3 regions of the Arthrobacter sp. LjRoot78 genome follow, and region 3 is predicted to be linked to each of the others. Evidence: predicted binding sites of a transcription regulator. Region 3 holds the regulator's gene; each other region holds the start of a gene.

Region 1 (7,396 bases), 1.6 Mb from region 3:
CTGTCCACCATGCTGACCTTCGGCGCGCTGGTGTCCGGCATCTCCGTCGCTTTCGTGCTGGGCACGAAGATGGGTATGGAGGAAATCGACGTCACGGAAACATTCCCGCCGGCGTATCCGTTGTGGGCGCTCATCATCCTGGTGGCAGTAGCTGTTGTCGCCATTGGCATCACGGAACAGACCGCCTGGAAGCTGCTGCTGCCCACCGCGGCGGTGGGCGTTGTTGGCCATCTCGTGCTGCTCGGCGCCGACCTGATCGGCATGGGGGCCAGGTTTTCCCCGGCCGTGGCCGCGGTGGTCATCGGCCTCCTGGCCAGGGTTGTCGCCTTGAAGATGGGTGCGCCACAGCTGGTGGTGGCCGTCCCAGCGGCCCTCATCCTTTTGCCTGGCCTGACTATATTCCGGTCCATGTATGTTTTGACCATTGAAGAGTCGCAGATTCTGATGGGCGCAGGGGGCATGCTGAACGCCGGGGCGATCGTGCTGGGAGTGGCCGCCGGAATCGTCCTCGGCGACACTTTGGCCCGCCCGCTCACGCGGAGCCTGGCCAGTAACGAACGCCGCCGAGCCCGGCGCCGCTAACCGGGGAAGGCTTCCCTAGATCTGGCCGATCGGGAGCTTTTTCTCGGCCTGGAAGTCGTCCTCCACGCGTCCCGTGGCCCAGTAGCCCGAAAGCGATACCTGCGCCCGTTCAAGGCCGCGCTCACGGAAGAAGACTTCGCGAAGGGACTTCATGTTGCCCCGCTCACCGTGGGCGAAGACCTGCACCCTGCCCTCCGGCCACTCGGCATCGCGCACAGCGCTGACCAGGAGCCCGCTGCCGCCGGCAGGCGTGCCGTTGCGCGGCAGCCACTGGATCTGCAGGCCGGCCGGGGCGGTGATGGGCTGCATCTCTGCGTCGCTGTCCACTTCCAGGAACGCGAGTCCGCGCGCCTCAGGCGGAAGCGACTCAATCGCGGCGGCGATGGCCGGAAGGGCCGCCTCATCACCGGCGAAAAGGTGCCAGTCGGCGGCCGGGTCCGGGTTGTAGCCGCCCCCCGGCCCGGTGAGTACCAGGCTGTCGCCGGGCCGGGCATTGGCCGCCCAAGGGCCGGCCAGGCCTTCGTCACCGTGAATCACGAAGTCGATGGCCAGTTCACGGGCTGCCACGTCCACCCAGCGGACAGTGTAGGTCCGCGTGTGCGGCCATTGTTCGCGGGGCATCGACTCACGGATGGCCCACAGGTCAAGGGGGATCGGGTACTCAACGCCAGGCTGCGGGAAGGCGATCTTCACGTAACGGTCTACGTAATCGTTGTTCACATAGCTGGAAAAGCCTTCGCCGCCGGCCACGATCCGCACCATGTGCGGCGAGAGTTCCTCGCGCCGGAGGACCGTAAGGTTCGTCTGGGGGCGCGATTTTCGGCTGGCTGACGTGGCGGCAGGGAGGGAAGTCATGGAAGTAAGCCTAGGCTAAGAGACCGGCGGGAGTTCCCAGTCGACGGGCTCCGATCCCTGCGAACGGAGCAGCTCGTTGGCCTTGCTGAACGGGCGGGACCCAAAGAATCCGCGCGCGGCCGACAACGGGCTGGGATGGGCACTGGCAAGCACGGGAGCATCCCCAAGCAAGGGGCGGACGCCCTCGGCATCCTTGCCCCACAGCACAGCCACGATGGGCGCCCGGCTGCCATCAGCAGCGCGGCGCCCGGCGACGGCGGCGATTGCCGCCGTCGTAATCGGTTCCCAGCCTTTACCCCGGTGGGACCCGGCCGCTCCGGCACGGACTGTCAGGACACGGTTCAGGAGGAGGACGCCCTGGTCCGCCCAGCGCGTGAGGTCCCCGTGGACGCGGGCGGGAAGGCCGAGGTCGGATTCCATTTCCTTATAGATGTTCGCAAGACTCCGCGGAATGGGCCGGGTGTGCCCCTCCACTGCGAAGGACAAGCCGATGGGGTGGCCGGGGGTCGGGTACGGATCCTGGCCCACAATGAGGACCTTGACGCCGGCCAGCGGCTGTTGGAAGGCGCGCAGCACGTTCGACGGCGACGGCAGCACCTGGTGCCCGTCGGCCACTTCAGTAGCGAGGTACTCCAGGACGCTGCGCAACCCGGCCTCGACCGGCGCCAGCGATGCCGCCCAGTCCGCGGCCATCAGGCGGTCCAGCGGCAACTGCGCCATCTCAGCGAAACCCAAAGCCTCCACGGCAGGCTCCAGCTCGAACAAAGCTTCAGAATCAAACACGAGTCCATTCTCGCAGTGCTGCCCGGAGCAGAGGCGGCGGACGACAACACTCACCTAGGATCCCGGAAAATCCGTCGCCGGGAGCCAGCACCAGTCAAAGGCCCCGCCTCCGCGCCGCCACGTCATACTGCGTAAATGACAGGCGTGTTATTCGCCCGTACCATGGAAAAAGACTTTGACCGGATCGAGTGAAGGAGTTTGCCGTGGCCGAACCCGTGCACGACGACGTCTCACTTGCGGCCGCCGGCAGCCCAGGCGCGGCAGCGAACGGCTTCGTGCCCGCTCCGCAGCAGGGCTCACGGCTGAGCGAGCGGGACCAGCAGATGCTGGCCCTCGAGCGGCAGTGGTGGAAGTACGCAGGGGCCAAGGAGCAGGCCATTCGTGAGCTGTTCGACCTCTCGGCCACGCACTACTACCAGATCCTCAACACGCTGATTGATACCGAGGACGCCCTGGCCCACGACCCCATGCTCGTGAAGAGATTGCGTAGACTACGTACGTCACGCCAACGGGCGCGCACGGCGCGCCGTTTGGGCTCTGACGCATAACAGTCGGGGCTGGGCAATCAGCAAACCACCAAGGACATCGTTTTACCATGACCAAATACGCTCGGGATGAATTCGACAGGGTCCCGGAGGCCTCTTCACGACAGGGTGTCCACCGGGTCGCCTCCGATGCTCCCCGGCGCCGTCTGGGACCCATCCTGGCCGTCGGCGTTGTGGCGCTCGCCATCGGCCTGGTTGCCTTCCTGTTCCTGCCCAAGCTGGGATTCGTTCCCACCGGCACCCCGCTGCTGGCGGCAGGGTCCGCCTTGGAGAGCCCCTCGGCTTCCCCTTCCACCGAGGCGTCGCAAACCTCCCAATCCCCGAGCGCCGAGCCTAGCGCGGAGCCAAGCGCGACCCCCTCCGCCAGCGAGTCGCTCGCGAACAGCGGCACTTCCTCCGCAGTGCCCTCCGCCGACGCGCAGGCTGTTGACAAGACCCAGGCCGTGGCCGTCTACAACGGGACCACCACAGCCGGGCTGGCCGGCCGCGTCAGCGCCACCGTGGCCGGGGACGGGTGGGCTTTGGGACCGGTTGGTAACTGGGGCGGAATGCCCCAGAAGTCGTCTGTGATCTACTACAGCGGGGCTGAGCAAAAAGCGAACGCCGAGGCGCTCGGCGAGCTTCTGAACATCACCACACTGGTGGACTCCGCCGAGTTCCAGATGCCGCTGGTCGTGGTCCTCGGACCCGGTTTCGAGTAAGGAATTTCGGTTACGCCTGAATAACTATTAGGGGCTCGCAGGACGGGGTCCTGCCCCCGGCAAACGGCTATGGCTAAAGTGATTCCGGGCGCCGCGTTTGGATGCGGACCGTACCGATGGCGCACAGTGACGTGGGCCGAACAGAAGCAACCGAAAGTGGGCACCATGGCATTGGGAACCGTCAAATGGTTCAACGCCGAAAAAGGCTACGGCTTCATCACCGTTGACGACTCCGGAGACGATGTCTTCGTCCACTGGTCGGCCATCGAGGGTGAGGGCTACCGCGCCCTGGATGAAGGGCAGCGGGTGCAGTTCGAAGTCGGCGAAGGCGAGAAGGGTCCCCAGGCAGAGAACGTCCGGCCGGCCTGATGCTGCCCGCGGCAGTGCATGGCCCAGGCATTCCTGCCCGCTCCGGTCGGGCGCGGCCGCGGCTGGTTTCGGCGGCGGTCCTTGCCGCAGCAACGGCGTTCGCCTTGGCCGGCTGCTCCGGCCAGAGCGGCAACGTACGGGTTGATACGGTCGACGCCAATGGCGACGGCACACTGCGCATAGGCCTGATCCTGGACAACACCGGAAAACAGTCCTTCCTGAACTCCTCCCAGCTGGCCGCCGCAAAACTTGCGGTCCAGGAGATTAACGCCGCAGGGGGCCACAAGGGGCGGCCGGTGGAACTGCTTCCCGAAAAAATCAGTGAGGACACCTCCTCGCAGGCCAAGGAACTCGTGGCGGCCAAGGCGGACGTGGTCATCGGTCCCACTGACTCGAGCCGCGCCCCGGGGGCAATCGATGTCCTGTCGCGGGCCAAAGTGGCCATTATCTCGCCGGCGAACGCCGCGCACGGGCTCACGCGGTACAGGAGTGGCGGATACTACTTCCGCACTTCGGCAGCCGACGTGGCCCAGGCGCCAGTGCTGGTCAAGCTGGCCAAGGACAGCGGCGCCCGGACAATAGCGGTCCTTCACGAGGACGGCCTTTACGGCAAGGACGTCTCCGTGGCCGTCGCCGCCGCAGCGAAGGCAGCAGGCATCGGCACGGTGGCGGAGGCGGGATTCACGGCCGGCCAGGCACAGCAGGCGGCCGCAGCCGCCAAGGCCGCCGGCCCGGACGCCGTCATCCTCGTGGCCCGCGCCGGCGCCCAGGGCGCAATAGCGGAACTCAACAACGCGGGTCTCGCGGGCAACAAACTGATCCTCAGTGACGGCGCCATCAACCAGTACGGCTCCGCCCTGGGGTCAAAGGCTCTTGATGGTGCCCGCGGAATTCTGCCGGGAGTCTTCCCCTCGGCGCACTTCCAGGGGGAACTTGTGGCGGTTGATCCCGGCCTCAAGGACATGACGTTCGCCGCGGAAACCTACGACGCCGTCAACCTGGCCGCCATCGCGGCTGCCGCGGCGCAGGACGACGCCGGCTCCTCCATCGCTGCCAAGCTGATTGCGGTCTCCGGGCAGCAGGACGCGGGCACGGTTGAACCGTGCAGGAGCTACAAAGAATGTGCCGACGCACTCAAGGCCGGTAAGCCTGCGGATTACGACGGCGAATCCGGGCGGATCGGCTTCGATGCCACCGGGGACGTCACCAGCGCCAACTACATGGTGTTCACCTACGCCGCAGATAACAGGGCCCGGATGAGCGGAAGCGAAACCGCCGCCCGTGCCGGCGGCTGATCGCTCCTAGCGTAGCGGGGGCTGCAGCAGGGCCTTTCTGCGCAATACCTGCTTGCACTCTCCCCGGGGGAGTGCTAATTATTGACTTAGCACTCCCACGGACTGACTGCTAATTCGACGCCCGGTTCCGGCCGGCCGCGGACAGCGGGAAGGACAAGGAGCGAAAGAAATACCTTGCTGGGGTGAGATCCCATCCGCGCGGCATACAGAGGCCGCCGGTGAAGGGTCGTCCGTCGCGGGCACCGCAGTGAAGGTTCATTCTTAACGACTGTCCCGAAAGGACTACTGCCGTTATGGCCAAGATCATTGCATTTGATGAAGAGGCACGCCGCGGTCTTGAGCGGGGCCTGAATATCCTCGCCGACGCCGTCAAGGTCACCCTCGGCCCGCGTGGACGCAACGTCGTCCTCGAAAAGAAGTGGGGCGCCCCCACGATCACCAACGATGGTGTTTCCATCGCCAAGGAGATCGAGCTGGACGATCCTTACGAAAAAATCGGCGCCGAGCTGGTCAAGGAAGTTGCCAAGAAGACGGATGACGTCGCTGGCGACGGCACCACCACGGCCACCGTGCTCGCACAGGCCCTGGTCAAGGAAGGCCTGCGCAACGTCGCGGCCGGCGCTGACCCGCTGTCCCTGAAGCGCGGCATCGAGAAGGCTGTTGAAGCCGTCACCACCGAGCTGCTCGCTTCCGCCAAGGAAATCGAAACCAAGGAAGAGATCGCCGCCACGGCTTCCATCTCTGCAGGTGACGACGAAATCGGCGCGCTGATCGCTGAAGCACTGGACAAGGTCGGCAAGGAAGGTGTTATCACCGTCGAGGAGTCCAACACCTTCGGCCTCGAGCTTGAGCTCACCGAAGGCATGCGCTTCGACAAGGGCTACATCTCCGCTTACTTCGTCACCGACGCTGAGCGCCAGGAAACGGTCCTCGAGGATCCGTACATCCTGATCGTCAACTCCAAGATCTCCAACGTCAAGGAACTGGTTGCTGTCCTCGAAAAGGTCATGCAGTCTTCCAAGCCGCTGCTGATCATTGCCGAAGACATCGAGGGCGAGGCCCTGGCCACCCTGATCGTCAACAAGATCCGTGGCACCTTCAAGTCCGTTGCCGTCAAGGCTCCGGGCTTCGGCGACCGCCGCAAGGCGCAGCTCGCGGACATCGCCATCCTCACCGGTGGCCAGGTCATCTCCGAGGAAGTCGGCCTCAAGCTTGAGACCGCCGGCCTCGAACTCCTGGGCAAGGCACGCAAGGTTGTTGTCACCAAGGACGAGACCACCATCGTCGAAGGTGCCGGCGACGCCGACCAGATCGCCGGCCGCGTTTCCCAGATCCGCGCCGAGATCGAGAACTCCGATTCGGACTACGACCGCGAGAAGCTGCAGGAACGCCTGGCCAAGCTGGCCGGCGGCGTTGCAGTCATCAAGGCCGGTGCCGCTACCGAAGTTGAGCTCAAGGAACGCAAGCACCGCATTGAGGACGCTGTCCGCAACGCGAAGGCTGCCGTTGAAGAAGGCATCGTTGCCGGTGGTGGCGTTGCCCTCATCCAGGCCGGCGCCAAGGCATTCGCCAACCTGCAGCTCGAAGGCGACGAAGCAACGGGCGCCAACATCGTCCGCGTTGCCATCGACGCACCGTTGAAGCAGATCGCCTTCAACGCCGGCCTGGAGCCGGGCGTTGTTGTCGACAAGGTCCGCGGCCTGCCCGCCGGTCACGGTCTGAACGCCGCAACCGGACAGTACGTTGACCTGCTGGCTGCCGGGATCAACGACCCCGTCAAGGTAACGCGCTCTGCCCTGCAGAACGCTGCTTCCATCGCGGGCCTCTTCCTCACCACCGAGGCCGTTGTGGCCGACAAGCCGGAGAAGAACGCTCCGGCCATGGGTGGCGGCGACGAGATGGGCGGCATGGGCGGTTTCTAACCTGCCCAACCGCGCCTAGCGCACCTGAGTGCGGCCCCCTCATGTCGAGGGGGCCGCACTTTTGCGTTCGGAGGAACATTGGCGAAGGCCCCGCCCGCCGCGGCCGTGAATCGCCGGAAACCACAATGTCGGGCGGGTCTGGCAGGATAGTGCGGTGACGATTACTGCAGCAGCCGACGGTTCGGCTTTAGGAAACCCCGGTCCGGCCGGATGGGCCTGGTACGTGAACGATGACTGCTGGCGGGCCGGCGGCTGGCCGCACGGCACGAATAACCAGGGCGAGCTGATGGCCGTGCTGGATCTTTTCCGTTGCACCGCGCACCTCCCCGAGGAGGAGCTGCATA
Region 2 (7,396 bases), 700 kb from region 3:
ACGGACCCGTCCGCTTGCGCCGACCGGATCGGCGGTTACCTGGGGCTGGAGAAGCCGGCTGTCACCGGCTTCACGTCCTCCTCGCAGGCGTTCTTCGAGGACGACGTGGACAACCTGACCCTGAACAGCGCCGACCGGCGCAGCGGGGCCGCAGAGGAAGCCGATTCCGGCAGCGGCGACTCCGGCAACGGTGGCAGCGGAGAGCCGGGCGCTTCCGGCGAATCCGCCGCTCCGGACCGGCACTCGGTATCCTTGGAACAGGGCGGCACCGAGCCGGAGGAGTCCTTCAGGACCCGCACCAAGGCAGTGGAAAGTATCAAGGACAACGGCATGGACATGAACAACAGCGCAGCGGATAGCCACGGGGCTACGCACCGTGAGGCGGACAATTCGGTGCCTGGCAGGATAGCGCCCGAGAGGGTAGCGCCCGACAGGACCCCGCAGACGGCCGGCGCCGGCGTTCCTTCAGGAGTGCTGCCCAACAAGGCCTCCGAGGATGACCCGAAGCGCTGGGGCGATCAGGGCTCCGACTACGACCATGATGCCTGGCTGCAGGAACAGAAACCGCCGCACTGGGGGTGACTTCCCGTAGGCAGGGGAGCGTGCCGGTCCGAGCGCAGCTAGCCCGGTGCTCCCACCATGACGAAGAAGAGTTTGCCCTGCGTTGAGGAGCCGGCGAGCCGGCGCGCCTGGTCCGGATCCGCTGCAACCACGATGAGCCCCTCGGTTTCGCCGGTGCCCAGCCATTGTCCGGTTTGCCCGCCCTGCCCGGACGTCCAGAGCACGGGCACCGAGGCCGCCAGCACCTGCGATTCGGCTGCTTTGCCGTAGTCGGTGCCGTTCGTCATGACGATGTTGACGAGCTGGCCGGGTGCCACGAGCTGGATGGACGAAGGGTCCGCCATTCTCAGGGGCACGGCGGCCGATCCCGGGGGAGTGCCGGCCAGCAGGCCCGGCCCGAGCAACTGCGTATCGGAGATCAGCTGGCCTTTGCGCAGCGGTGCAGCCAGCTGCTTGCCCACAATGGCGGCGGTGTCAGCGTAGCTCCCCGCGGGCATCATCCCTGGTGGCACCTCGACCAGCACCACTTCATTGCTTGAGAGGGCGGTTCCAGCGGGAAGGTCACGGGCGGAGGCCAGCGCAGTGACGGTGTGGGCGGGTGCCGGTGTCAGTTGCTGGACGGAAATGCCGGCAGCGGCGCACAGCAGAAGCGCGACGACCAGCCTGCGATGGCGGTTGAACCATGACGGAAAGCGTCGCAGGCCGGACGGCCGCTGGCGGCCGGGCTGTCCGGACCGAAAGCTCTGCCGCGGCGATGAACGTCCGTTGGTGCGGAAGGTGGATGGCATGCCTTGAGGCTACGGAGGCGCCGCGTCGCGGCGACAGCCCGGGGACGCCGTATGTGGAAAACCGACATCGGCAGCGCACCATGAGTAGCGGACCGGCACCCTTCGCGCTTTGCGCGAGATTCGGCAGCGGACGCCGAGTTTAAGTCAGCTTGCGGCTGCGGCTGCGGGAACGGCCGCCGGAGCGGGAGAGACGCTGCTGCCCTTGCTGTCGCGTGAGTCGGTCCGGTAGAAGCCGGAACCCTTGAAGACGACGCCGACGCTGTTGAACTTCTTGCGCAGGGTCCCCTCACATTCGGGGCAGGAGGTGAGCGAGCTGTCGGTAAACGACTGCACAATCTCGAAGGCGTGGCTGCAGTCCTTGCAGGCGTATGCATACGTGGGCACTGGTAATCCTCCTCTGGGACAAACGAGCAGGTCCCGTGCTGCCTGGCAGGAATCACCGCCGATTGTTCCTCGGCAGGTTCCTTCCCTTAGCAGTCGCAGGGCCTGAGTGCCAATTCTATCATCCGCTGCGAGCCGGCTTCACATCAGCTGCGCGAGGCGTGACGGTGTGACTGCCACCGGGATTTTGCGGTCGAAGGATTCGGCGGGGATGCTGCCGGCCGGAAGGACTTCGTCGTCAAAGACCACCGCAGCCGCGGGCACCGGCAGGCCCTCATGTTCGAGACCGGCGAGGAACTTGTCGTAGTAGCCCCCACCCTGTCCGATCCGGTTACCCGACAGGTCCACTGCTGTGGCGGGGACGAAGATCCCGGCCGCGTCGCGCATGGCCTCGATGCCGTGCTGTTCTCCGACGGGCTCGTCGATGGGGGCGTAACTGCTGCGGACGAAGTCGGTCGCCGGGGTCCAGTAGACCCAGGAGAGGGAGCGGTCCGGGCGGCAGACCGGCAGCAGAACGCGGTGCCCTGTTCCGTGAAGCGCGGCAATGAGCGGCAACGTGGGGGGCTCGAATCCCACGCCCAGATACACGGCAAAAGTGCTTCGTTCACCGGCGGCAACCATGGTGGCCCACTGAAGTCCGTGACGGGCGATACCGGCCCCGGCGGCTTCAAGGCCGACGGGAGGGACTGTTGCGCGCCGGATTCGGTGGGCTGAGCGGATCTCGTCCTTGGATGGCATCAACGCCCGTCCTTCCATGTCAGGAGGCCCGCCTGCGGAGACCCTGGTAAAGGCCATCCCGGGCGGTTAGTGCAATTACCCAATGTTTGGTCCCTGACGCTAGATTAGTCCAGTGACTACCACCAATACTTCCGTCCGCAAGGCTGTCATTCCTGCTGCGGGACTCGGCACCAGGTTCCTACCGGCCACCAAGGCCATGCCCAAGGAAATGCTGCCGGTCGTGGACAAGCCCGCGATCCAGTACGTCGTCGAAGAGGCCGTCAGCGTTGGCCTCACCGACATCCTGATGATCACCGGCCGGAACAAACGCGCCCTCGAAGACCACTTCGACCGGGTCCCGTCGCTGGAGGCGACCCTCGAAGCAAAGGGCGACACCACCAAGCTCGAAGCCATCCAGGCCGCCAGCAACCTCGGCGATATCCACTACGTCCGCCAGGGCGACCCCATGGGCCTCGGCCACGCAGTGTTGCGCGCCAAGCAGCATGTCGGATACGAACCCTTCGCGGTGCTTCTGGGCGATGACCTGATCGATGCGCGGGACGAACTGCTCAGCAAGATGATCGAAGTCCAGGCCAAGACCGGCGGCTCGGTGGTCGCGCTGATTGAAGTGGAACCATCCCAGATCAGTGCGTACGGTTGTGCCGACATCGACGAAACCGACATGAACGGTTTCGTACGGATCCGGAAGCTCGTGGAAAAGCCCGACGCCGCCGAAGCACCGTCCAACCTGGCCGTCATCGGCCGTTACGTCCTCCACCCCGCGGTCTTCGATGTCCTCGAACGCACCGAACCGGGCAGGGGCGGGGAAATCCAACTGACGGACGCCCTCCAGGAACTTGCTGCAGGGGACGGCGAAGGATACGGCGTCTACGGTGTGGTGTTCCGCGGCCGCCGCTACGACACAGGCGACAAGCTCAGCTACCTCAAGGCCTGCGTCCAGCTGGCCTGCGACAGCGACGACCTCGGCCCCGGGCTGCGCGAGTGGCTGCCGGAATTCACCTCTTCCCTCGCCAAGTAACGTCCCATGCGGGGCAGCATCTGGCCGGCGACGCTGGAATGCGGCGACATTGTGCTGCGCCCCATCCGGTACCGGGACCGCAAGGAATGGATGGCGGTCCGTTCCCGCAATTCTGAATGGCTGGCTCCCTGGGAGGCCTCGAACCCGGCCCCCGGAGGGGCTCTGCCGGACTACCGGCAGATGGTCAGGTCCCTCAATGCCCAGGCTGCGCAGGCCACGGCGCTGCCTTTCGTGATCACGGAGCGTGTTCCGGGCCGTCGGGATCCAGTCATCGTTGGACAACTGACGGTGTCGTCCATCATCTGGGGATCGGCGATGATGGCCACACTTGGATACTGGGTGGACAAGTCCTGTGCCGGCCGGGGAATTGCTCCCACGGCTGTTGCGATGGCCACTGACTACTGCTTTGGCAGCCTCGGCCTGCACCGGATGGAAATCAATATCCGGCCTGAAAACGGGCCCAGCCTCCGGGTTGTGGAGAAGCTGGGTTTCCGGGACGAAGGCTACCGGCCTCGGTTCCTGCACATCAACGGCCAATGGGCGGACCACCGCTCGTTCGCCCTGACGTCCGAGGAAGTTCCCGAAGGGCTGCTGGCCAGGTGGTTGAGAAGCCGCCCGGCCTGACCAACACGCTGGCCCGCTGCCGGAGTCACCCCCGAGGTTGTTCTCCTGTGTTTTCCGTCATAAATCCATTGAATTGCCAGCTGCCCTGCGACACACCGGAGCTAATGCCAGAGCTGTCGGCCAATTACTCATACGGTTTTGAATGTGGACTTCCCCCTTAGCAGCTCAGTGATCCTTGTTGTCGCTGTCGCGCTCTGGATTGTGTGGGTGGCCCCGTATGTTCTGAGAAACCGCCAGCATCAGCTCCAGCCCGCAGCCGAGCTGATGTCCGAAATCAACTTCGCCGAACCCGCAGACCCCCAAGCCGGAAACGTCATGAAAATGGCCGCCCAGCAGGAGAACTCAATGGAAACCAAGCAGGCCACCGGATCCGCGCAGGGATCCCGGACACCCGCCGCCGGCCCGGGTGCGGTGACGGCGCGCCCGGGCGCACTGAGGATCCGGTACGGACGATGTGCGCTCGCGCTGGTGGGGCTCGTGTCCCTGCTCACCGGGTTCGTGGCAGGCATCTTCCTCATGTTCGGGATGGGCTCGTCCTGGTTGCCTGTCGGGGCCTTCTTGGCTGCTGTAGCGTCCGTCGTCTGGCTCCGGCGGCTGGCGGTGCGGGACCGGCGCGCCAGAATGAACGCGGCAGCCATGACTGCCCCGGAGCGGCAGATGCGGGTAGCCGTACCGCGTCCCAGCCGGGAACCGGCCGTGGACGCCCCGGAAAGCCCACTTTTCGACGCCGAAGCGGGAAACAAACCAAAGGTTAAGCCGCTGACGGCCCAGGAACTGCGTGAAGCTGCCCTCGCCGAAGCCAGGGCCTCGGGCGACACCGCCCTGAGGACTGCCGCCGCACCAGGGTCGGCCGTCAACACGGACGCCAAATGGGAGCCTGTGGACGTTCCCAAGCCCACCTACGTGGAAGCTGCCAAGGCAGAACGGGCTGCCCCGGAGCCGCTGGACCTGCCCGAAGCTCCGAAAGCCGTGGGCAAACCGTCCCTCAAGCAGGGCCCGGCCGCCGCCCCGGCGGCCAGCGGAAGCGCTCCCAAGACCCTGACCAAGGCTCAGAGCGCCCTGAGCAACCTGGACGACGTCCTGCAGCGCCGCCGCGCCTAACCAGCCTCTTCGCCCCGGGCAGCCGGTTGCTGCCCGGGGCTTTCTTATGCCCAGGCCACGCGCATCGTGGCCGGGACCTGGTTCCCGAGCACCGCTATGGAAGTGAGACATTCGGGAGCTGGCTGGCGAAGCGCGCCGATAGTTTGTAGCCTAGGGACACCGGTTTGCCTGTTCCCGGAGTTTCCGAGGGTATGGCAGCGGCCCGGGGCTATAGCTCAGTTGGTAGAGCGCTTCGTTCGCATCGAAGAGGTCAGGGGTTCGAATCCCCTTAGCTCCACAGAATAAGCTCCCTGATCCGGCGCCAGCGCCGGATCAGGGAGCTTTCTTATTGCCGGTCCGGCAACACGCGCCCACGAACCACCCCTCGAGAGGACAGCAGCAATGAGCCTTGTCCGGCTGCATGACGTCAGCGTGCGATTCGATAACACCCAGATTTTGCGCGAGGCATACTTCCGCCTCGAACCGGGTGACAGGGTGGGGCTCATCGGCAAGAACGGTTCCGGTAAGACCACCATGCTCCAACTGATCCTTGACCGGATTTCCCCGGAGTCCGGAACCGTCACTGTGGATCCGGGAACAAGGATCGGCTACTTTTCGCAGTTCTCCGAACTGAACGGGGAATCAACCATCACAGACGTCCTGGATGGGCTGTTCTCTGACATCAAGGCAGTGGAAGCTGAACTGGCGTCTATCGATTCGGCCATCGGCGGGGACCCGGCCGGCGCAGAACTTGACCGGCTGATCGCCCGGCAGGCCGAACTTTTCGAAGACATGGACCGCCTCGACGGCTGGGACTACCCCCGGCGGATCGACAAGGTCCTGACGACGCTGGGCTTCAGCGACGCCCACAGGGTGTGCGCCATTGACGAACTGTCCGGCGGCTGGCGCAACCGGGCCGCGCTGGCAAAGATCCTCCTTGAGGATCCGGATGTGCTGCTGCTGGATGAGCCCACCAACTTCCTGGATGTGGCCGGCGTCGAATGGCTTGAAAGCTGGTTCCGGGACTTCAAGGGTGCAGCAGTCATCGTCTCGCACGACCGGAAGTTCCTCGACGCCGTCGTCACCCGGATCATCGAAGTGGAAAACTTCCACCTGCACGAGTACCCGGGCAACTTCGGCGAATACATCGTGCAGAAGCAATTCCGCCTCAAATCCCTGGAACAGCAGTTTGTGCACGAATCCGAACTGCTGGCCTTCGAGGCTGAAGGGATCGCCGACCGCCGCGAGGCCACCAAGGCCGCCAGCCGCGGGTTGGGAAACCAACTGGCCAAGATCAAGAAATCACGTACACCCCGCCCGGTGGACCAGATCGTCACCGAGATCTACGGCGGCCTGCACGTCAAGGACGTCCTCTGCCGGGTGGAGGGGCTGGCCAAGTCCTACGGAGACAAAGCACTCTTCAACGACCTTGGCTTCGAAATCAGGCGCGGGAACCGGATCGTCGTGCTCGGCGCGAACGGCAGCGGCAAATCCACCCTCCTGAAAGTGCTGACGGGCGAGGAAGAAGCAGACGCCGGCGTTGTCTCCTGGGCAAAAGGCCCCGGTTTCGTGTCCTACAACCGGATGCTTGAAGAGCTCGACGACGCCGACACCGTTTCGCACGCAGTCAACGCCCTGCCGGACAGCCTGGCTTTCAGCGCCACCAGGAAGTCTGTCAACCGGTTCCTGGCGATGTTCCAGTTTTCCGAAGCGGATCTCAAGCAGAAAATCGGGAATCTCTCCGGCGGCCAGAAAGCCCGCGTCGCGATGGCACAGTGCCTGCTGTCCGGCGCGTCGGTCCTGTTGCTGGATGAACCCACCAACCACCTGGACCTGTCCAGCACCCAGGTCATGGAACGGGCGCTGATGCATTTTCCCGGTGCCGTGGTGGTGGTCAGCCATGATCGGTTCTTCAGTGAAAAGATCGCCAACCGCTACCTGGTCTTCGGTGCCGACGCGGCACTGCCCGGGGAAGTCGAGGTGCGGGCAGCGTAGCCGTCACCGCCCGGTACCTGACCGCCCGCATCCAATCGCGCTTGACGGCCGCTTGCGGGGAGGAGCAGAGTTATGGTGCTGCGACTGGGGGCAGATGTGTGATCTCCGGGGACCTGGGTTAGTCACGGTTCCTTCACCACATCCGCGAATAGCTTCAGGCAATGATGAGGAGCAACCTCATGCGCAACAGAATCCCACCGCAGACCACGCC
Region 3 (7,396 bases):
CAACCAACTCGGCTTCATCCACCTGGACGCCCGATTCGTTGTTTACTTCGATGCTCATGCGTGCTCTCCCCGCTTCTCCCGGGGCACGGAATGCTTCACCCGGTTCCTTTGTGCCTCGTCCCAAATACCGTAAGCGTTGACAATGTCGCCGACGAGGCGGTGGCGCACTACGTCCGAGGAATCCAGCACGCTGAAGTTGACGTCGTCAATGCCTTGGAGAATCTCCTCCACGATCCGGAGCCCGGAACGGGTGCCAAACGGCAGGTCCACCTGCGTGACGTCGCCGGTGACCACCATTTTGGAGCCAAACCCGAGCCGTGTCAGGAACATCTTCATCTGCTCCGGCGTGGTGTTCTGGGCTTCATCCAGGATGATGAACGCGTCGTTGAGGGTTCGGCCGCGCATGTATGCGAGCGGGGCCACTTCAATGGTGCCCGCCGCCATCAGCCGCGGGATGGACTCCGGGTCCATCATGTCGTGGAGCGCGTCGTAGAGCGGACGCAGGTACGGATCGATCTTGTCGCTGAGCGTCCCGGGCAGGAAGCCCAGCCGTTCGCCGGCTTCCACCGCCGGCCTGGTGAGGATGATGCGGCTGACTTCCTTCTGCTGCAGGGCCTGGACGGCCTTTGCCATGGCAAGGAAGGTTTTGCCGGTGCCTGCCGGTCCGATTCCAAAGATCACCGTGTTCGCGTCAATGGCGTCCACATAGTTCTTCTGGTTCAGCGTCTTCGGCCGGATTGTCTTGCCACGGCTCGACAGGATGTTGTATGTCAACACCTCAACCGGATTTTGGAGCGACTGGCTCCGGAGCAGGGCCGCGAGCTGCTGGAGCACTGCCGGTGTAATGACCGTGCCCCGGTCAACGAGTCCCCTTACTTCGTGGAGCAGGCGCATGATCCTGGGAACGTCGGCCGCGGGGCCGCTGATGGCCAGTTCATTGCCGCGGACATGGAAATCCACGGCAGGAAACTGTTCTTCGATAAAACGGAGGGCCTCGTCGTGACTGCCGAGGGACTGAACCATCTGTTCGGAGTTGTCGAAGATGACCACCTCCGTCCGGACACCGGGAAGACTGTGGGGAAATTCACCTGTGGTGCGCTCACCGGCGCTGAACCGGGGCCTTCCGTTTGTTGCTTCAGTCATGGTGCCGGCCTGCGGGCCTCTGGTCCCCTCCAGTTAGGAAAATTGTTTCTCTGGCCGATCACTTCGCTCCCGCTGCTTCAGCGTCGGACTCCGTGCGCGGCCGAGTCCTTATATCTTACGCCAGTAAGCCGTCCGGGGGCCGCGGGGCGTGGCTGCCGGGCGTTTGGCCGCGACCGCTTCGTTGCAGATTCCCGTCATTAGGTATCAACTTCGTATCGGCCTCGTATCGTTCCCGTTGCAGTTCGGCAATCCGTCCGCAAACGCCGCAGGGCGCCTGGGACTCTATGTAATGCTGGAATCCATCGCGGGCTTTCGCCCGTCTTGAACCACTTCATCGGCAACGTTTATCAGGACAGGGCAGGTACCGGGATCACCATGGAGACCAGGAAACCACGACGCCGGCAGACAGCAGGAGGCGGGCGGACACGTTCCGCAGTGCTCCTGTTTGTGCTGCCCGCTGCCATGGTGCTGTCCTCCTGCGTCGCCACTCCCCAGCCGTCCTTGAACACCGCTGCCAGCACCCCCCAGACAGTCACCGGATCCGCCACCGCGGGCGTTCCCAGCACGAGTGCCCCACTGGAAACCACGCAGGCTTCCAACAAGGCACCCGTGTACTGGATCGGCCGCAGCAACGAGAACGTCTACCTGTACCGCGAATTCCGGGATGTCCCGGAGCAGGAAAACCCTGTCACCAGGGCCCTGCGCTCCATGATGTCGGACAAGCCGCTGGATCCCGACTTCTTTACCCCGTGGCAAAACCCGAAGAAGCTGGCAACGTCGATCTCCGGCAAGAACGTCATCACGGTGGACGTCTCACCGGATGCCTTCAACAGCAACCTCGACGAGGACATGGCCAAGCGGGCCATCCAGCAGCTGGTCTACACGGCAACGGCCGCGGGAGCGAGCTCAGGGCTGGTGGACTCGGGCCAGCAAATCCAGGTGGTCATCCTGGTTGACGGGCACACCGATTACCTCGCCTTCAACCACGTTCGGCTGGGCAGTCCCACTCCGCGCGGGGCAGGCATGGTGGCCCCGGTCTGGATCATCGATCCCCAGGAAGGTGTGGGCGTCCCCGACGGCAGCGTCAAGATCAGCGGACGGAGCACGCTGCCCGGGGGCAAACTTCGGTGGAAAATCCTGAAAGTCGACGGCAGCAGCGACAAGACCGCCTATTTGGGCGGCGAAGTCACTGCCTCGGCAGACCAGGCACAGTCCGGACTTTTCTCGATGAATGTCAACCTGGCGCCGGGAAATTATGAGATCCGGGTATTCCAGGTCGACCCGGGGAACCCCGACCGGGAACTGAACGTGGACTCCCGCGGTTTCAAGGTTTCCTAGCGGGGCTACCAGCGACCCAGGATGTCGCTGGCGAGCACCGTGGCGGCCGGTCCTGCCGTGGATGACCTCAGTACATGGTGGCCAAGGAGCGCCGTCACGGCACCGGCCCCGCACAGCCTGGTAACCTCCCGCGGACTGATGCCCCCTTCGGGCCCCACAATCAGCAGGATTTCGCGCGGCCCCGGCTCCGGTGCCCCGGCGTTGTTCTCGCACCACGCCTCGAGCACGCTCCGCAGCGGACGCACGGCATCCTCATGGAGGATGATGGCCAGGTCCGCGGCGGAGACTGCGGCCTGAAGTCCGGCACCGTCGACGGCGGCACGGACTTCAGGAATCCAAGCCCGCCGCGCCTGTTTGGCGGCTGCGGTCACCACGGACTGCCATTTGGCGTGGGCCTTCGCGGCCCGTTCGCCTTTCCACCGGACGATGGAGCGTTCGGACTGCCACGGGATGATCGCGTCGATCCCCAGTTCGGTGGCGGTTTCTGCGGCGAGTTCGTCCCGGTCCCCTTTGGCCAGTGCCTGGACCAGGACCAGGCGGAGGTCCGGGCGCTCCTCCGTGTCGAGGACTGAACACTCCACCGTCAGTTCACCTTGGCCAACGGCGGCGACCGTGCCGGTGAGCCTTTTGCCGGCGCCGTCGGCGATGTCAACGGATTCCCCCACGGCAATCCGCTTGACGGTGACCGCGTGCCTCGCCTCTGCGCCCTCGAGGACAAAGTGCGAACCGGGAACCTGGTGGTCCAGGGCTCCCGGGGTTGCGAAAAAGACAGGGTTGCTCACCGCTACAGGTTACCGAGCCGGTCCCGCAGCTTGGCGAAGACACCGCCGCTGGCGGAGAGTTTCCCTTCGGTGTACTGCTCGCCACGGAGTTTCGCGAGCTGCCGCAGCAGGTCTTCCTGCGCGGCATCAAGCTTGGCCGGGGTCTCGACCTGCAGGTGCACTTTCAGATCGCCGCGGCCGTAGCCCCGGAGGTGGGTGACGCCGAGCCCGCGAAGGGTGATGACCTCACCGGACTGGGTGCCCGCCTTGACGTCGATTTCCTGCTGGCCGTCGAAGGTGTCGAGGCTGAGTTCGGTGCCAAGGGCTGCGGCAGTCATCGGGATGTGCAGGGTCGCGTGAAGGTCATCGCCGTCGCGTACGTACGTCGCGTCATTGTTGACCCGGATCTCCACATACAGGTCGCCGGAGGGTCCGCCGGCAGGGCCGGCTTCGCCCTGGCCGCCAAGCTGGATCCGGGTTCCGGTGGCAACGCCGGCAGGGACCTTGACCGTCAGCGAACGCCGGCTGCGGATGCGGCCCTGCCCGTTGCATTCATTGCAGGGATCCTTGATGACGGTTCCGAAGCCTTCGCAGGAGCCGCAGGGCGCCGCCGTCATGACCTGGCCCAGGATGGAACGGACGGCCCGCTGGACCTGGCCGCTGCCCCCGCAGATGTCACAGCGCACGGGGTGGGTCCCGGGCTGGCAGCAGGAACCCTCGCAGGTGGGGCACGTTACGGCAGTGTCCACTTCGAGCTTCTTGTTGACGCCGAAGACGGCGTCGCGGAGGTCGATGCGGACGCTGATGAGGGCATCCTGCCCCCGGCGGACACGCGAGGCAGGTCCGGATGAGCCGCCCGCACCGAAGAAGGTGTCGAAGATGTCCTGGAAGGCGAAGCCCTGTCCCGAGTAGCCGGCGCCGCCAAAACCGTTATCGGTGCCGTTCTCGTTGCCGGTGGTGTCGTAGACGCGGCGCTTCTGCGGATCGGACAGCACTTCATAGGCGTGCGTGACAGCCTTGAAGCGGTCCGAGGCATCCTCACCGGGGTTCACGTCCGGGTGCAAAGTGCGCGCAAGCTTTCGGTAGGCCTTCTTGATCTCTTCGCCCGTCGCTTCGGGTGAGACTCCAAGAACGTCGTAGTGGCTGCTCAAAGTTCGTATCTCTTCCTGGTTGTACTGCCTGTGATGCTGCTGCCGCACCCCGGAAGCCGGGACACGGAGGCCGGGTTGGCTGATGAAGGGCCGGTCACGGCCCGAGGATCCTGGAAAGGTAGCGTGCCACGGCACGGACCGCGGCCATGGTGGTGGGATAGTCCATCCGGGTGGGGCCAAGGACGCCAACCTTGGCACTGGAACCGGGCCCGTAGCCTGTGGCCACCACCGAGGCTTCCGCGAGGCCGTCGTAGGGATTCTCCCGGCCGATGCTGACGGTCACGCCGCGGGGGTCCTGCGCCATTTCGCTGAGCAGGCGGAGCATGACCACCTGTTCCTCAAGCGCCTCGAGGACCGGGCCGATGCTCAGCGGGAAGTCAACGTTGGACCGCGCGAGGTTGGCGGTGCCGGCCATGACCATCCGCTCTTCGCGGGTGCTGCTGGCCAGGGCATCCAGGCCGCGGGCCAGCGCCTGGGCGGCGTGCCGGCGTGCCGGTTCGCAGCTTGCGACGACGGCGGGCAGCGCCTGCGGGAGCAGGCTCAGCGGCGTCCCCGACAGGCTTTTCAGGAACCGTGAGCGAAGGCCGGCAAGGGCCTCGTCGCTGAGTTCCTGGCCGACGTCGATGACCCGCTGCTCGACCTTTCCGGTGTCCGCAATCAGGACGGTGAGGACCTGGCGCGGCGCCAGCAGCACGAACTCGATGTGCCGCACCATGGCACGACTGAGGTGCGGATACTGCACCACGGCCACCTGGTTGGTCAGCTGCGACAGCAGCCGCACCGTGCGTTCCAGGACGTCGTCCAGGTCTTCCGATCCTTCGAGCAGCGTCTGGATGGCCCGGCGTTCCGCCTGCGACAGCGGCTTGACGGCGGAAATCTGGTCGACGAAGAGCCGGTAGCCCTTATCCGTGGGGATGCGCCCGGCGCTGGTGTGCGGCGCCGTGATTAGGCCCTCATCTTCCAGGGCCGCCATGTCATTGCGGATCGTGGCGCTGGAGACCCCCAGATGGTGCCTCTCCACCAGGGCCTTGGAGCCCACAGGTTCGCGGGAATGGACGTAGTCCTCCACGATGGCGCGCAGTACTTCAAGCTTGCGTGGTTCGCTCATTCTCCACCTCCGATCGGCTTCACCCGGGCCGCGGACCGGCTCTGTCGCCTGCCAGATCCCGTCTACCGTTAGCACTCGTCATGTCTAAGTGCTAACCAGTCTAATATGAGTCGCCGCGTTGTTAGCATTGGTACCGCTCCGGGCGAAACTCCGGAGCAGGACAGGACATGCACCTCCGTGACGCCACGGGCGCCGCTGTTCCCCTTCTCCTGTTTCACTTTCTGTGTTCACTTTTTCTAGCGCAAGGTTGTGTCTATCCGATGTCGTACCAGAACTGGGGCCCGCAGGACATCACGGCTCCCCGGAAAACCGAGCTTCCCGAAGTGCCGGTTGAACGCGGCATGGTGCTGGAAGACGTGCAGTCCGGCTGGGTGGGCGCCGTCACCAGGGTGGAGAAGTCCGGCGGGATGCATGTTGTTGCCCTGGAGGACCGGCGCGGGAAGTCCCGCACGTTCCAACTTGGCTACGGGTTCCTCCTGGAGGGCCTGCCGATCCGGCTGATGCCCCCGGCACCGCGCGCCCAGGCAGCCTCCGGCACATCCGGCAGGACGGCCTCCGGATCCGTGCGGGTGGCAGGCCAGCGCGCCCAGGTGGCCAAGGCCAGCCGCATCTGGGTGGAAGGCAAACACGACGCCGAACTTGTGGAAAAGGTCTGGGGTGACGACCTCAGGGTGGAGGGCATCGTCGTCGAGCCCTTGCACGGAATTGACGATCTTACGGCTGCGGTAGCCGCATTCCGGCCGGGTCCGGGCCGGCGGCTGGGAGTGCTGGTGGACCACTTGGTTGCCAATTCCAAGGAATCACGGATCGCCGATGCCGTGATGGCGTCCCCGGGCGCTGCGGGCAACGTCCTCATCGTGGGCCATCCCTATGTGGATGTGTGGCAGGCCATTCGGCCGGCAGTGCTCGGCATCGACGCGTGGCCGGTTATTCCGCGGGGCGTGGACTGGAAGACCGGGATCCTGACAGCCTTCGGCTGGCCGCACGAGACTAAGGAAGACATTGGCCTCGGCTGGCAGAAGCTGCTGGGGGCGGTGCGTAGTTACGCCGACCTGGAACCGTCCCTGCTGGGCCGCGTGGAAGAGGTCATCGACTTCCTCACGGTGCCCTAGGCGGAAGTTACCAGTGCGTTAGGCGGAAGTCGAACTCTCCGAATGCACCCCCGACCCAGTATTCTTGATAAGGCGGTTGTTGCTCCTGTGGCAGCGTCCGCTTATCCGGGAACCACCGCACCACTGCAATCCGAAGGACGACACCTTGGCAGAAGACGCACGTGAACAACGGGACAACCAGGCCGGCCATGGCCAGCCCCAGTATCATGGTGTCCCCGCCAACGCCCTGCCGCTGACGGCCAACGAAGACCGGCAGTGGGCAACCCTCGCGCACTTCGGCGGCATCCTTGGGTGCGTCCCGTCGCTGTTGATCTACCTGATTTTCAAGGACCGCGGACCGTTCACGGCGCAGGAATCCAAGGAAGCGCTGAACTTCACCCTGCCTCCCACGATCGCTGCAGTCATCTGCAACATCCTGGTGCTGCTGCCGGTGGTGGGGAACATCTTCGCGGTGCTGGCCACACTGATTTGGATCGCCGTGACGTGCTTCTCCGTGGCAGCCGGGATCCATGTGAACCGCGGCCAGCCGCACCGCTACGACTTCAACCTGCGCTGGATCAAGTAACCGGCACAATCGAACACCGGCTTCGAGCACCGGCCGGGTGCGCTCAGTCGGGCAGGATCCTTCGCACCACGGCGTCGGCAAGCAGCCGGCCCTTCAAGGTGAGCACCAGCCGTCCGCGGAAGGCCGACACGGGATCCACCAGGCCATCCGCGATCAGCCCGGCGACGGCGTGCTGGCCGGACGTTCCCAGCCCGGACACATCGAGTCCGCTGCTGAGC

Evidence for each region. Region 3 encodes HrcA, which represses chaperone genes, less so after heat shock. Its sites were predicted from a motif close to TTNGCACTCGNNNNNNNCGAGTGCNAA; they were not measured.
Region 1: a site for HrcA is predicted at 5,217-5,243, ahead of groL (chaperonin GroEL). Genes of this name have one in related genera too.
Region 2: a site for HrcA is predicted at 1,820-1,846, ahead of ACSQ1X_RS14565 (FmdB family zinc ribbon protein). Genes of this name have one in related genera too.

The regions. Positions count from the first base shown of each region.
Region 1 covers NZ_CAXUTG020000001.1:841,523-848,918, forward strand. Annotated here, with positions in the region: gene ACSQ1X_RS04000 (threonine/serine ThrE exporter family protein) at 1-582, shown strand, start outside; gene ACSQ1X_RS04005 (siderophore-interacting protein) at 598-1,437, opposite strand; gene ACSQ1X_RS04010 (uracil-DNA glycosylase) at 1,453-2,220, opposite strand; gene ACSQ1X_RS04015 (DUF3263 domain-containing protein) at 2,496-2,768, shown strand; gene ACSQ1X_RS04020 (LytR C-terminal domain-containing protein) at 2,816-3,466, shown strand; gene ACSQ1X_RS04025 (cold-shock protein) at 3,632-3,835, shown strand; gene ACSQ1X_RS04030 (ABC transporter substrate-binding protein) at 3,835-5,130, shown strand; gene groL (chaperonin GroEL) at 5,424-7,052, shown strand; gene ACSQ1X_RS04040 (RNase H family protein) at 7,207-7,396, shown strand, end outside.
Region 2 covers NZ_CAXUTG020000001.1:3,133,879-3,141,274, reverse strand. Annotated here, with positions in the region: gene ACSQ1X_RS14575 (AAA family ATPase) at 1-582, shown strand, start outside; gene cpaB (Flp pilus assembly protein CpaB) at 621-1,349, opposite strand; gene ACSQ1X_RS14565 (FmdB family zinc ribbon protein) at 1,494-1,733, opposite strand; gene ACSQ1X_RS14560 (5-formyltetrahydrofolate cyclo-ligase) at 1,872-2,468, opposite strand; gene galU (UTP--glucose-1-phosphate uridylyltransferase GalU) at 2,581-3,486, shown strand; gene ACSQ1X_RS14550 (GNAT family N-acetyltransferase) at 3,493-4,110, shown strand; gene ACSQ1X_RS14545 (hypothetical protein) at 4,255-5,211, shown strand; tRNA gene ACSQ1X_RS14540 (tRNA-Ala) at 5,416-5,488, shown strand; gene ACSQ1X_RS14535 (ABC-F family ATP-binding cassette domain-containing protein) at 5,593-7,185, shown strand; gene ACSQ1X_RS14530 (S1 family peptidase) at 7,365-7,396, shown strand, end outside.
Region 3 covers NZ_CAXUTG020000001.1:2,431,306-2,438,701, forward strand. Annotated here, with positions in the region: gene ybeY (rRNA maturation RNase YbeY) at 1-58, opposite strand, end outside; gene ACSQ1X_RS11270 (PhoH family protein) at 55-1,143, opposite strand; gene ACSQ1X_RS11275 (GerMN domain-containing protein) at 1,519-2,481, shown strand; gene ACSQ1X_RS11280 (16S rRNA (uracil(1498)-N(3))-methyltransferase) at 2,487-3,263, opposite strand; gene dnaJ (molecular chaperone DnaJ) at 3,266-4,393, opposite strand; gene hrcA (heat-inducible transcriptional repressor HrcA) at 4,488-5,501, opposite strand; gene ACSQ1X_RS11295 (DUF3097 domain-containing protein) at 5,762-6,613, shown strand; gene ACSQ1X_RS11300 (DUF4870 domain-containing protein) at 6,759-7,178, shown strand; gene hemW (radical SAM family heme chaperone HemW) at 7,222-7,396, opposite strand, start outside.